2 regions of the Superficieibacter sp. BNK-5 genome follow, and region 1 is predicted to be linked to the other one. Evidence: predicted binding sites of a transcription regulator. Region 1 holds the regulator's gene; the other holds the start of a gene.

Region 1 (7,537 bases):
GGCCGGATAATAGTCAGTCACCATCGCCTGCCAGGTCACGGCGGCAGCACAAACGCCCGTCGCCTGAACAAAACGCAATACCAGCAGCATCGTGGCACTTTGCACCCACAGCATCCCCAGGCAGCCAACGGCAAAAATGGTCAGCCCGATGAGCAAAATGGGACGCCGTCCGAAGCGATCCGACAGCGGTCCCCAGATGAGCTGGGCCAGAGCGAAGCCGGCCAGAAATAAACTCAGGCTGGCGCTGACCGCAGCGGCCGGGGAGTGAAGATCGTGCTGAATTGCCGCAAACGCGGGCAAATACATATCAGTGGCCAGAAATCCCAGCACGCTTAGTCCGGCGAGCCAGACCAGAAAACCTTTTCCAGGCTGCATATACATTCTCTTTTTAGAAGCAGGTGACAGGCGCAAGAGTGTAGGCAGTGCATTCAGCGTTGTGAAACGCTAATATTTGCGTAGTGACGTCAAAAAATTTGCAGGCAGAAAATGTGGTCAGAATATTCCCTCGAAGTGATTGATGCGGTTGCCCGCAACGGCAGCTTTAGCGCAGCGGCGCAGGAGTTGCATCGTGTCCCGTCAGCAATCAGTTACACCGTGCGTCAGATGGAAGAGTGGCTGGGTGTGCCGCTGTTTGAGCGGCGGCATCGCGATGTGGAGTTAACCCCTGCGGGCAGCTGGTTTTTGAAAGAAGGACGCACTGTTATCAAAAAAATGCTGATCACCCGTCAGCAGTGCCAGCAAATCGCGAATGGCTGGCGCAGCCAGCTTCCCATTGCCGTTGATAACATCGTCAGGCCCGAGCGTACCCGGCAAATGATTGTCGATTTCTACCGCCATTTTCCTGATGTCGAGCTGATTGTTTTTCAGGAAGTGTTTAACGGCGTGTGGGATGCGCTGGCCGATGGGCGGGTTGAACTGGCTATCGGCGCAACCCAGGCCATCCCGGTCGGGGGGCGCTACGCGTTCCGGGATATGGGGATGCTGAGCTGGAATTGCGTTGTCGCCTGCGATCATCCCCTGGCCAAACAGCCGGGGCCGTTAAGCGACGATGAATTACGCAACTGGCCTTCCCTGGTTCGTGAAGATACCTCGCGCTCGTTGCCAAAACGCACGACCTGGCTGCTGGACAATCAAAAGCGGGTCGTGGTGCCAGACTGGGAGTCATCAGCGACCTGCATCTCGGCGGGTCTGTGTGCGGCGATGGTGCCTTCACATTTTGCCCGGCCATGGACCGATTCAGGCGACTGGACAGCGCTGGTCCTTGAGAACCCGTTTCCTGATGCGGCCTGCTGCTTAACCTGGCAGCAGAGCGATATCTCGCCTGCGTTAGGATGGCTGCTGGAGTATTTGGGGGATAGCGAAACGCTGAATAAAGAGTGGCTGCGGGACCCGGAAGAAACGGCTCCCGCAGGTTAACTTAACGGCGGTAGTCGACGAACGGACCGTCGGCTACCGAGCGGCGTTCAATCAGGCGAGGGTGAACCTCAATGGATTTTGATTCAACGCGCTTATTCACAATGCGATCCAGCAGGGTATTAAACGCGGCTTCGCCGAGGGAATCTTTCGGCTGGTGAATGGTCGTCAGCGCCGGCGTAAAGAAACGCGCGTTGCGCACGTTATCGTAGCCAATCACTGAAATATCCTGCGGCACGCGCAGGCCCATCTCGTCGGCGGCACATAATGCCCCCATCGCCATGATATCGCCCCCGCAGAAGACGGCGGTCGGGCGAGGGGACTGATTAAGGATCTGTTGCATCGCCTGATAGCCGGATTCCGGTTCGAAATCACCCTGCACGATCCACTGCTCGGGGATCTTCACCTGGATTTCGTCCATCGCTTTCATAAACCCGGCCAGACGTCCGGCACCGGTATTACGCTCCAGCGGGCCTGGAATAATACCGATATCACGATGGCCGCGTTCGATCAGATAACGCCCGGCCATATAGCCACCTTTAAAGGCATTATCAATCACCGAGTCGGTAAAGTCCGCTTTTGATTCGCCCCAGTCCATCACCACCATCGGAATGTGACGATACTCTTCGAGCATGCTTAATAGCGATTCGGGATATTCAGAGCACATGACCAGCAGGCCATCGACGCGTTTTTGCGCCATCATCGACAAATAGGCGCGCTGTTTTTCAATATCGTTCCATGCGTTGCCGAGGATCAGGGTATAGCCTTTCTTGAAGCAGCTTTTTTCAACCGCTTCAATAATTTCGGCAAAATAGGCCGCTTCGCTGCTGGTCGCCAGCAGGCCAATCGACTTGGTATGATTAACCTTCAGGCTGCGCGCAACCGCGCTGGGAGAATAGTGAAGTTCCTTTATTGCCGCCCACACTGCATTACGCGTATCTTCAGCAACAAAACGGGTTTTGTTGATAACGTGTGACACAGTTGTAGTGGAAACGTTTGCGCGTTTCGCGACATCTTTAATTGTTGCCATTACATCTTACTCCGGACCCTGGCCTGAACGCCTGCAAATGGGAGGGTAAACGTTTGCCTTCACACACCCCTGGCGCAATTTTGTGAGCATTGCTTTAGGTCGGGAAAACGACACAGAACGTCAGGTGGGGGTCAATGGCTGGTACGCTTATAATTAAGCGTGGAATTTTGGCCGATCCTGATGAAAAGGGAAAGAGAAAAAATGTATATCAATCTAAATCCTGCAAGATTTTCGTCCTTAAGTGTGTAAAAATGAACAGGCTCACTTTTCGCAGGGTCATAACAAGGAGTAAAAATTGATGAGTGCCGATCTTAAGTTTTCTCTGGTAACGACCATTATTGTGCTGGGTTTGATCGTCGCCAGCGCGTTGGTTGCCGTATTACATTGAGTTATCCGGGGGAGAGCCTTCTCCCTCAGCCCCTTCTCCGATTTTGCACTTATCAGCAAAACGCTTTTGCATTTTGCCTCACTTTTGTTTTTTTGTGATTAATGTCATGCTTTTGGCTTCTTTGCGTCGTGTCATGGTGATGGCGGCCAAAACGGAGTCTGTTCATGAAAGTTAATTTTCCCCTGCTGGCGCTGGCTATCGGTGCGTTTGGTATCGGCACCACTGAGTTTTCTCCGATGGGGTTATTGCCCACGATTGCCAGAGGGGTGGATGTTTCTATTCCAACCGCCGGTATGCTCATCAGCGCCTATGCGATTGGCGTGATGGTTGGTGCGCCGATCATGACGTTACTGTTATCCCACCGCGCCCGGCGTAACGCGTTGATTTTTCTGATGGCGATTTTTACCCTCGGCAATGTGCTCTCAGCGATTGCGCCTGATTACACCACCCTGATGCTTTCCCGTATTGTTACCAGCCTTAACCACGGTGCGTTCTTTGGTCTGGGGTCAGTGGTTGCCGCAAGCGTGGTGCCAAAACATAAACAGGCCAGCGCCGTCGCGACCATGTTTATGGGACTCACCATTGCTAACATCGGCGGCGTTCCGGCGGCGACCTGGCTGGGTGAAGCGATTGGCTGGCGAATGTCCTTTTTTGTAACTGCGGGTCTGGGGGTTATCGCCATGTTGAGCCTGTGGTTCTCGCTGCCGAAGGGCAGTGCAGGAGAGCGACCCAACGTGCGGCAGGAACTGACGGTGCTGCTGCGCCCGCAGGTTCTTAGCGCGCTGCTGACGACCGTGCTGGGGGCCGGGGCGATGTTTACCCTCTACACCTATATCGCTCCGGTTCTGTATAGCCTGTCTGCCGCGACGCCGCTTTTTGTCACCGCGATGCTGGTACTGGTGGGGATTGGGGTCTCCATCGGCAATTATCTTGGCGGGAAGTTTGCCGATCGGTCAGTGAATGCCACGTTGAAAGGTTTTCTGCTGCTGTTGATTGCGATCATGCTGGCGATCCCGCTGCTGGCACGCAATGAGTTTGGCACGGCGTTCAGTATGCTGGTATGGGGTGCCGCGACATTTGCTGTGGTTCCCCCGCTGCAAATGCGCGTCATGCGCGTGGCCAGCGAAGCGCCGGGCTTATCCTCGTCGGTGAATATCGGGGCGTTTAATCTCGGCAATGCTTTAGGGGCGATGGCCGGTGGAGCGGTGATCTCCGGCGGGCTGGGGTATAGTTTTGTTCCGGTAATGGGGGCAATTATTGCGGGTCTGGCACTGCTGGTGGTGTTCTTTTCCGCCCGCCAGCCCGCGCGTGAAGCCTGCGCCAGCCGTTAAGCGATAGCGCAGAAGGCAAACGCCTTCTGCGCATTGACTCAGGCTGCCAGATTTTGTGCCACAAAAGGCCAGTTAACCAGCGCCCAGAAATGCTCCAGATAACCCGGACGGGCATTGCGGTAGTCAATATAGTAGGCGTGTTCCCAGACATCCACGGTCAGCAACGGTGTGTCACTGGTAGTCAGCGGCGTGCCGGCGTTAGACGTAGACGCAATCGCCAGACTGCCGTCCGCTTTTTTGACCAGCCACGTCCAGCCTGAACCAAAGTTCTTAATTGCCGCATCGGTAAACTGCTTTTTAAATGCCTCTACGCTGCCAAAGGACTGGCTGAGCGCATTTGCCAGCTCACCCGCAGGTTCGCCACCAGCCGCAGGGGCCAGGCAGTTCCAGTAAAATGTATGATTCCACACCTGCGCCGCATTATTAAACATGCCGCCTTCAGCGCCGCGAACGATCTCTTCCAGGGATTTATTTTCCCAGTCCGTGTCTTTGATAAGCGCATTGAGGTTGGTGACGTAGGTCTGATGATGTTTGCCGTGATGATAAGCGAGGGTTTCCGCGGAAATATGCGGTTCCAGCGCGTCTTGTGCATATGGTAATGCAGGTAATTCGAACGACATTGCGATACTCCTTTTTTATTTTGATAACTTAATATCCACATATTAAGCGTGGGTATATTAACAAAATAATGGAGTCGTAACAAAGGCTTATCCTGCTGAGCGAGCAGCAGGATAACGATTAACGGATGGTTTTGGGCGTCATCACCCGGCGCGCACCAACGTAGTGGCGTACCCAGTAATCTTCACTCAACGACGAGATTTGGATGTCCTGGCCACTACGCGGAGACTGAATAAATTTACCGTTGCCAACGTAAACGCCGACGTGATCGGCGGTGCCGCGTCCCTGAGTGCGGAAGAAGACCAGATCGCCACTTTCGAGGCTGCTGCGCTCAATCGGCGCGGCATCACGCAGATGATACATTTCGTTAGCCGTGCGCGGGATGGGGATTTTGACCAGATCTTTATAGGCGTAATAAACCAGACCGCTGCAATCAAACCCGGTACGGGGTGACGAGCCGCCCCAGTGATAGGGTTTGCCAATCTGATTCATTAATTTGGACATGGCCGTTTTCTGCGCTTTCTGCATACGGACTTTGTGAACTTCACTCAACGCCAGCGGTTTGGCTGAGGCATTGAGACATTTATTCTTATAACCTTTACGCACCGTACATTTTTTATCTGCCAGTTTTACGGCAGCCGTTTTGGTGGATTTGGTTTTATCACGTCTGGATTTACTGGAGGTGAGGGCCGTTTTGGTTTTCGTTTTGCTGGCACTTTTACTGGGTTTTGTAGCTGTTTTATTAACGGTCTTGCTGGTTTTTTTACTGGTCGTCTTACTTTTCGTCTTTTTTTCTGAGACTTTTGCCAAATGCGTTTTCTGTATGGCAGACGCTCTCGTCTGCTCAGAAGCCTGAGCAAGTGGTGAAAAAGCAAGCGATGTAAACAGTAAAGCACAGAGCGTGATCGAGACTTTATTTATCCGCGCCACTGAGCACTCCCCTGGTTCGGGCAGGCATGAAGATATGCCTGCGCATGATGATGACAAAAAGCCAGTCGATTCTAATGCATAAAAAGCCTGAAAGTTAATAGTCTTTTTGCATCTAAAATACTGATTCGTTACCGAGCGCAAAAAAAATCACACGTTGGCGGGCAAACTGCGCACAGTTTGTGCGATTAATTTGTGTCATCAATAATAAAACGGTATTGATAAAGCATCTTTTGGCTTCAGACGATAGAATAATAGCGAGTGAATAAAATGTTATTTTCGGTCCGGAGCCTGAAACGCTACAATGACAGACTACTGCCGTAAAAGAAGTTAAGGAAGCATGACAATGAGTACGACAATTGAAAAAATTCAGCGTCAGATCGCTGAAAACCCGATTCTGCTGTACATGAAAGGTTCACCGAAATTACCGAGCTGTGGTTTCTCTGCTCAGGCCGTGCAGGCGCTCTCCGCCTGTGGCGAGCGTTTTGCCTATGTTGATATCCTGCAAAACCCGGATATCCGCGCAGAACTGCCGCAGTACGCGAACTGGCCGACCTTCCCGCAGCTGTGGGTGGACGGTGAACTGGTTGGCGGCTGCGACATCATTATTGATATGTATCAGCGCGGCGAACTGCAGTCACTGATCAAAGAGACTGCTGCCAAACAGGCGACTGACGGCACCGACGCTCAGTAAGCTATCGGCAAAAATAAAAAAGCGACTCCTGAGTCGCTTTTTTTATCACTATTGTTCACTCGCGACGGGTAGCGGCCAGCCGCCAAGACGTTTCCAGCGATTAACGATTTCGCAAAACAGCAGCGCGGTTTGTTCCGTGTCATAAAGGGCGGAATGTGCCTGCGTACTGTCAAAATCAAGCCCGGCGGTAGCGCAGGCTTTGGACAGGACCGTTTGCCCCAGTGCCAGCCCGCTTAACGAGGCGGTATCGAAGGTGACGAAAGGGTGGAACGGGTTACGCTTCAGCGATGCGCGCTCGGCAGCGGCCATCATGAAGCTATGGTCGAAGGTCGCATTGTGCGCCACCATAATTGCCCGGTTACAGCCCTGATCTTTAATGCCTTTACGCACCGCTTTGAAAATCGCATGCAGCGCGTCATGTTCGCTGACGGCTCCGCGCAGCGGATTGGTGGGATCGATACCGTTAAATGCCAGTGCTTCAGGCTGTAAATTTGCCCCTTCAAAAGGCTCAACGTGAAAATGCAGCGTCGTGTCCGGCATCAGCCAACCGTGTTCATCCATTTTCAGGGTAATAGCAGCGACTTCGAGTAGCGCATCCGTTTTGGCGTTGAATCCAGCCGTTTCGACATCAATGACGACAGGATAAAAACCACGAAAACGGTCGCACAGACCAGTCAGTTGAGCGTTATCGGACATCAGTATCTCTTAGTAGAAAAAAGTAGCGCGCATTATGGCAAATTTTGCCCGGGGTTGCAGTATGCGAAGAGAAAAGGGTGGGCCAGAACAGGCCCACCGGCAATTAATCGCCCAGACCTTTACCTGCGTCTTTGGCTTCAATCAGCTCAATTTTGTAACCATCCGGATCTTCCACAAAGGCGATGACGGTCGTACCGCCTTTAACCGGACCCGCTTCACGCGTTACGTTACCGCCGTTCTGACGAATTTTTTCGCAAGCTTCAGCCGCATCATCAACACTTAGCGCAATATGCCCATAGGCTGTACCCAGATCGTAACGGTCAGTGCCCCAGTTATAGGTCAGCTCAATCACCGCCTCTTCGCTTTCCGGGCCGTAGCCGACGAAGGCGAGGGAGTATTTATATTCCGGGTTTTCGCTGGTACGCAGCAACGACATGCCA
Region 2 (7,537 bases), 2.0 Mb from region 1:
TCAGTATGCGCTGGTTGCTAAATTGTCCTGCGCCAGTAGCTTCCTGCTTACTATCCAGGTTACGGACGATCATTTTATTTTTATAGATACGGATATAGAAATCAGACATCATCATCCCTTTTCATCTGACAGATGCATAGCAAAAAACCCCGACCAGTTGGTCGGGGTTTTTCTTGTTTGATGCCTGGCAGTTCCCTACTCTCGCATGGGGAGACCCCACACTACCATCGGCGCTACGGCGTTTCACTTCTGAGTTCGGCATGGGGTCAGGTGGGACCACCGCGCTGTTGCCGCCAGGCAAATTCTGTTTATCACCCCGCATCCGCGCAGTGATTAATCTGGTTCAGGCTGAAAATCGTCTCAAATCCGCCAAAACAGCTTCGGCGTTGTAAGGTTAAGCCTCACGGTTCATTAGTACCGGTTAGCTCAACGCATCGCTGCGCTTACACACCCGGCCTATCAACGTCGTCGTCTTCAACGTTCCTTCAGGAGACTTAAAGTCTCAGGGAAGACTCATCTCGGGGCAAGTTTCGTGCTTAGATGCTTTCAGCACTTATCTCTTCCGCATTTAGCTACCGGGCAGTGCCATTGGCATGACAACCCGAACACCAGTGATGCGTCCACTCCGGTCCTCTCGTACTAGGAGCAGCCCCCCTCAGTCTTCCAGCGCCCACGGCAGATAGGGACCGAACTGTCTCACGACGTTCTAAACCCAGCTCGCGTACCACTTTAAATGGCGAACAGCCATACCCTTGGGACCTACTTCAGCCCCAGGATGTGATGAGCCGACATCGAGGTGCCAAACACCGCCGTCGATATGAACTCTTGGGCGGTATCAGCCTGTTATCCCCGGAGTACCTTTTATCCGTTGAGCGATGGCCCTTCCATTCAGAACCACCGGATCACTATGACCTGCTTTCGCACCTGCTCGCGCCGTCACGCTCGCAGTCAAGCCAGCTTATGCCATTGCACTAACCTCCTGATGTCCGACCAGGATTAGCTGACCTTCGTGCTCCTCCGTTACGCTTTAGGAGGAGACCGCCCCAGTCAAACTACCCACCAGACACTGTCCCCACACCAGATTATGGCGCCAGGTTAGAACATCAAACATTAAAGGGTGGTATTTCAAGGTCGGCTCCACGCAGACTGGCGTCCACGCTTCAAAGCCTCCCACCTATCCTACACATCAAGGCTCAATGTTCAGTGTCAAGCTATAGTAAAGGTTCACGGGGTCTTTCCGTCTTGCCGCGGGTACACTGCATCTTCACAGCGAGTTCAATTTCACTGAGTCCCGGGTGGAGACAGCCTGGCCATCATTACGCCATTCGTGCAGGTCGGAACTTACCCGACAAGGAATTTCGCTACCTTAGGACCGTTATAGTTACGGCCGCCGTTTACCGGGGCTTCGATCAGGAGCTTCTCTTGCGATAACCCCATCAATTAACCTTCCGGCACCGGGCAGGCGTCACACCGTATACGTCCACTTTCGTGTTTGCACAGTGCTGTGTTTTTAATAAACAGTTGCAGCCAGCTGGTATCTTCGACTGGTTTCAGCTCCATCAGCAAGTGACTTCACCTACGCACCAGCGTGCCTTCTCCCGAAGTTACGGCACCATTTTGCCTAGTTCCTTCACCCGGGTTCTCTCAAGCGCCTTGGTATTCTCTACCTGACCACCTGTGTCGGTTTGGGGTACGATTTCGTGTTACCTGATGCTTAGAGGCTTTTCCTGGAAGCAGGGCATTTGTCACTTCAGCACCGTGGTGCCTCGTCATCACGCCTCAGTGTTAACAGCGTTCCGGATTTACCTGGAACACCCACCTTCACGCTTAAACCGGGACAACCGTCGCCCGGCCGACATAGCCTTCTCCGTCCCCCCTTCGCAGTAACACCAAGTACGGGAATATTAACCCGTTTCCCATCGACTACGCCTTTCGGCCTCGCCTTAGGGGTCGACTCACCCTGCCCCGATTAACGTTGGACAGGAACCCTTGGTCTTCCGGCGTGCGGGTTTTTCACCCGCATTATCGTTACTTATGTCAGCATTCGCACTTCTGATACCTCCAGCAGCCCTCACAGGCCACCTTCAACGGCTTACAGAACGCTCCCCTACCCAACAACGCATAAGCGTCGCTGCCGCAGCTTCGGTGCATGGTTTAGCCCCGTTACATCTTCCGCGCAGGCCGACTCGACCAGTGAGCTATTACGCTTTCTTTAAATGATGGCTGCTTCTAAGCCAACATCCTGGCTGTCTGGGCCTTCCCACATCGTTTCCCACTTAACCATGACTTTGGGACCTTAGCTGGCGGTCTGGGTTGTTTCCCTCTTCACGACGGACGTTAGCACCCGCCGTGTGTCTCCCGTGATAACATTCTTCGGTATTCGCAGTTTGCATCGGATCGGTAAGTCGGGATGACCCCCTGGCCGAAACAGTGCTCTACCCCCGAAGATGAGTTCACGAGGCGCTACCTAAATAGCTTTCGGGGAGAACCAGCTATCTCCCGGTTTGATTGGCCTTTCACCCCCAGCCACAGGTCATCCGCTAATTTTTCAACATTAGTCGGTTCGGTCCTCCAGTTAGTGTTACCCAACCTTCAACCTGCCCATGGCTAGATCACCGGGTTTCGGGTCTATACCCTGCAACTTAACGCCCGGTTAAGACTCGGTTTCCCTCCGGCTCCCCTATACGGTTAACCTTGCTACAGAATATAAGTCGCTGACCCATTATACAAAAGGTACGCAGTCACCCCATAAAAGAGGCTCCCACTGCTTGTACGTACACGGTTTCAGGTTCTTTTTCACTCCCCTCGCCGGGGTTCTTTTCGCCTTTCCCTCACGGTACTGGTTCACTATCGGTCAGTCAGGAGTATTTAGCCTTGGAGGATGGTCCCCCCATATTCAGACAGGATACCACGTGTCCCGCCCTACTCTTCGAGTTCACAGCATGTGCATTTTGGTGTACGGGACTATCACCCTGTACCGCCGGACTTTCCAGACCGTTCCACTAACACGCATGCTGATTCAGACTCCGGGCTCCTCCCCGTTCGCTCGCCGCTACTGGGGGAATCTCGGTTGATTTCTTTTCCTCGGGGTACTTAGATGTTTCAGTTCCCCCGGTTCGCCTCATGCCACTATGTATTCATGACATGATAGTGTGACGAGTCACACTGGGTTTCCCCATTCGGGTATCGCCGGTTATAACGGTTCATATCACCTTACCGGCGCTTATCGCAGATTAGCACGCCCTTCATCGCCTCTGACTGCCAGGGCATCCACCGTGTACGCTTAGTCGCTTAACCTCACAACCCGAAGCTGTTTCACTTCAGTGTTGCGAAAATTTGAGAGACCCACGAACAACTCACGTTGTTCAGTGTTTTTCAATTTTCAGCTTGATCCAGATTTTTAAAGAGCAAAACTTCGCAGTGAACCTTCTCAGGTACACTCTGAAGTTTTCTTGTTTCGGACAGTAAAGGATGGTGGAGCTATGCGGGATCGAACCGCAGACCTCCTGCGTGCAAAGCAGGCGCTCTCCCAGCTGAGCTATAGCCCCATCGTAAATCTCGCTCACCGGAATTTTTCCTGAGGCAAGGCGTGGTGACGCGAAGCATACTTATGTATGTGAGCGTTGCCACAACGCAGCATTCAGGGAAAATTTGGTAGGCCTGAGTGGACTTGAACCACCGACCTCACCCTTATCAGGGGTGCGCTCTAACCACCTGAGCTACAAGCCTGCAGAGATTTTTTACTGCCCGTTTTTCATCAGACAATCTGTGTGAGCACTTCAAAGGCGGTTCTTTAAGGTAAGGAGGTGATCCAACCGCAGGTTCCCCTACGGTTACCTTGTTACGACTTCACCCCAGTCATGAATCACAAAGTGGTAAGCGCCCTCCCGAAGGTTAAGCTACCTACTTCTTTTGCAACCCACTCCCATGGTGTGACGGGCGGTGTGTACAAGGCCCGGGAACGTATTCACCGTGGCATTCTGATCCACGATTACTAGCGATTCCGACTTCACGGAGTCGAGTTGCAGACTCCGATCCGGACTACGACATACTTTATGAGGTCCGCTTGCTCTCGCGAGGTCGCTTCTCTTTGTATATGCCATTGTAGCACGTGTGTAGCCCTGGTCGTAAGGGCCATGATGACTTGACGTCATCCCCACCTTCCTCCAGTTTATCACTGGCAGTCTCCTTTGAGTTCCCGGCCGGACCGCTGGCAACAAAGGATAAGGGTTGCGCTCGTTGCGGGACTTAACCCAACATTTCACAACACGAGCTGACGACAGCCATGCAGCACCTGTCTCACAGTTCCCGAAGGCACCCCGGCATCTCTGCCAGGTTCTGTGGATGTCAAGACCAGGTAAGGTTCTTCGCGTTGCATCGAATTAAACCACATGCTCCACCGCTTGTGCGGGCCCCCGTCAATTCATTTGAGTTTTAACCTTGCGGCCGTACTCCCCAGGCGGTCGACTTAACGCGTTAGCTCCGGAAGCCACGCCTCAAGGGCACAACCTCCAAGTCGACATCGTTTACGGCGTGGACTACCAGGGTATCTAATCCTGTTTGCTCCCCACGCTTTCGCACCTGAGCGTCAGTCTTTGTCCAGGGGGCCGCCTTCGCCACCGGTATTCCTCCAGATCTCTACGCATTTCACCGCTACACCTGGAATTCTACCCCCCTCTACAAGACTCTAGCATGCCAGTTTCGAATGCAGTTCCCGGGTTGAGCCCGGGGATTTCACATCCGACTTGACACGCCGCCTGCGTGCGCTTTACGCCCAGTAATTCCGATTAACGCTTGCACCCTCCGTATTACCGCGGCTGCTGGCACGGAGTTAGCCGGTGCTTCTTCTGCGGGTAACGTCAATCGACAAGGTTATTAACCTTATCGCCTTCCTCCCCGCTGAAAGTACTTTACAACCCGAAGGCCTTCTTCATACACGCGGCATGGCTGCATCAGGCTTGCGCCCATTGTGCAATATTCCCCACTGCTGCCTCCCGTAGGAGTCTGGACCGTGTCTCAGTTCCAGTGTGGCTGGTCATCCTCTCAGACCAGCTAGGGATCGTCGCCTTGGTGAGCCGTTACCCCACCAACAAGCTAATCCCATCTGGGCACATCCGATGGCAAGAGGCCCGAAGGTCCCCCTCTTTGGTCCGAAGACGTTATGCGGTATTAGCTACCGTTTCCAGTAGTTATCCCCCTCCATCAGGCAGTTTCCCAGACATTACTCACCCGTCCGCCACTCGTCAGCGAAGCAGCAAGCTGCTTCCTGTTACCGTTCGACTTGCATGTGTTAGGCCTGCCGCCAGCGTTCAATCTGAGCCATGATCAAACTCTTCAATTTAAGTTTGATGCTCAAAGAATTAAACTTCGTAATGAATTACGTGTTCACTCTTGAGACTTGGTATTCATTTTTTGCCTTTCGGCATTAAGAATCCGTATCTTCGAGTGCCCACACAGATTGTCTGATAAATTGTTAAAGAGCAGTTGCGACGCGGCTTACAGCTCACCGTCGCGAGGTGGCGTATATTACGCTTTCCTCTTTCAGAGTCAACCCTGAATTTCAGGATTTTTCTCTTCAACCGAAACGGCTGTTTGTGTGAAGTGATTCACATCCGCCGTGTCGATGGAGGCGCATTATAGGGAGTTCTCGAGCGCCCGCAACCCCTAAATTACAGAAAAATGACTGACTGCTGCATTCCACAGCAAAACACCTGGTTATACCCATTTACACACAGAATTATCCACAGATCGTTAAAAGGACGAAAATTCGCGAGCGTTGCGCAAACGTTTTCGTTACAATGCTCGCGCAAAATGAAGGATGCCCCGCCTGGGGCGTTAGCTGAGTTTTTACGAGAAAATTCACCTAACGCTCTCTGTAATTTGCAAATCCAGGGGATTTACCATGCAACAACGTCGTCCAGTCCGCCGCGCTCTGCTCAGTGTTTCTGACAAAGCCGGTATCGTCGAATTCGCCCAGGCACTTTCCGCACGCGGTGTGGAGCTACTGTCTACAGGGGGCACCGCCCGGCTGTTAGCAGAGAAAGGTCTGCCAGTGACTGAAGTTTCCGATTACACCGGTTTCCCGGAAATGATGGATGGACGCGTGAAGACCCTGCATCCAAAAGTACACGGCGGTATCCTTGGCCGTCGCGGTCAGGATGATGGCATTATGGAAAAACACGGGATCGCGCCTATTGATATGGTGGTCGTTAACCTTTATCCGTTTGCCGAGACCGTTGCTCGTGAAGGGTGTTCACTGGAAGACGCCGTAGAGAATATTGATATCGGCGGCCCGACCATGGTGCGCTCCGCTGCCAAGAACCATAAAGATGTCGCTATCGTGGTGAAGAGCAGCGACTACGACGCCATTATTAATGAAATGGACAGTAATGAGGGGTCGTTGACCCTTGATACCCGCTTCGACCTCGCTATCAAAGCCTTCGAACATACTGCCGCCTACGATAGTATGATTGCCAACTACTTCGGCAGCATGGTTCCGGCCTATCACGGCGACAATAAAGAAGCATCAGGCCGCTTCCCGCGTACCCTGAATCTGAACTTTATTAAAAAGCAGGATATGCGCTACGGCGAGAATAGCCACCAGCAGGCCGCCTTCTATATAGAAGAGAGTGTCAAAGAGGCCTCCGTGGCGACCGCGCAGCAGGTGCAGGGTAAGGCACTCTCCTATAACAATATTGCAGATACCGACGCGGCGCTGGAGTGCGTCAAAGAATTCAACGAGCCTGCTTGTGTCATCGTTAAGCACGCCAACCCGTGCGGCGTGGCGGTCAGTACCTCTATTCTGGATGCCTACGATCGCGCGTACAAAACCGACCCGACCTCGGCGTTCGGCGGCATCATCGCGTTCAACCGCGAGCTGGATGCCGACACGGCGCAGGCCATCATTTCCCGTCAGTTTGTGGAAGTGATCATTGCCCCTTCGGCAACCGACGAGGCGCTGAAAATCACCGCCGCCAAACAGAACGTGCGCGTCCTGACCTGCGGTCAGTGGGCGGAGCGCGTGCCTGGCCTGGATTTCAAACGTGTTAACGGTGGCCTGCTGGTTCAGGATCGCGATCTGGGTATGGTGACAGAAGGCGAACTGCGCGTGGTCACTAAACGCCAGCCGACCGAACAAGAGCTGCGCGATGCGCTGTTCTGCTGGAAGGTGGCGAAGTTCGTTAAATCCAATGCCATTGTTTACGCTAAAGAGAAGATGACCATCGGCATCGGCGCAGGCCAGATGAGCCGTGTTTACTCTGCGAAGATCGCCGGGATTAAAGCCGCCGATGAAGGGCTGGAAGTAAAAGGGTCTGCGATGGCCTCCGATGCCTTCTTCCCGTTCCGCGATGGTATTGATGCCGCGGCGGCCGTGGGCGTAAGCTGCGTGATCCAGCCTGGCGGTTCTATCCGTGATGAAGAAGTGATTGCCGCCGCCGATGAACATGGCATTGCGATGATCTTTACCGATATGCGCCATTTCCGCCATTAATCCACGGAGCAGACGATGAAAGTATTAGTAATTGGTAACGGCGGA

Evidence for each region. The regulator PurR, encoded in region 1, represses purine synthesis genes. The targets are predictions, from matches to a motif close to CANGCAAACGTTTGCNTG.
Region 2: the regulator PurR is predicted to act here: its motif matches at 5,778-5,795, upstream of purH (bifunctional phosphoribosylaminoimidazolecarboxamide formyltransferase/IMP cyclohydrolase).

What each region holds. Positions count from the first base shown of each region.
Region 1 is NZ_CP179893.1:3,826,282-3,833,818, reverse strand. It holds gene punC (purine nucleoside transporter PunC) at 1-375, opposite strand, end outside; partial or broken gene punR (DNA-binding transcriptional activator PunR) at 487-1,413, shown strand; gene purR (HTH-type transcriptional repressor PurR) at 1,418-2,443, opposite strand; gene ACMGGS_RS18310 (YnhF family membrane protein) at 2,742-2,831, shown strand; gene ACMGGS_RS18305 (MFS transporter) at 2,996-4,162, shown strand; gene sodB (superoxide dismutase [Fe]) at 4,201-4,782, opposite strand; gene ACMGGS_RS18295 (C40 family peptidase) at 4,901-5,710, opposite strand; gene ACMGGS_RS18290 (Grx4 family monothiol glutaredoxin) at 6,054-6,401, shown strand; gene rnt (ribonuclease T) at 6,450-7,097, opposite strand; gene gloA (lactoylglutathione lyase) at 7,201-7,537, opposite strand, start outside.
Region 2 is NZ_CP179893.1:964,868-972,404, forward strand. It holds gene ACMGGS_RS04675 (YjaA family stress response protein) at 1-115, opposite strand, end outside; rRNA gene rrf (5S ribosomal RNA) at 183-298, opposite strand; rRNA gene ACMGGS_RS04685 (23S ribosomal RNA) at 391-3,297, opposite strand; tRNA gene ACMGGS_RS04690 (tRNA-Ala) at 3,473-3,548, opposite strand; tRNA gene ACMGGS_RS04695 (tRNA-Ile) at 3,653-3,729, opposite strand; rRNA gene ACMGGS_RS04700 (16S ribosomal RNA) at 3,800-5,341, opposite strand; gene purH (bifunctional phosphoribosylaminoimidazolecarboxamide formyltransferase/IMP cyclohydrolase) at 5,903-7,492, shown strand; gene purD (phosphoribosylamine--glycine ligase) at 7,508-7,537, shown strand, end outside.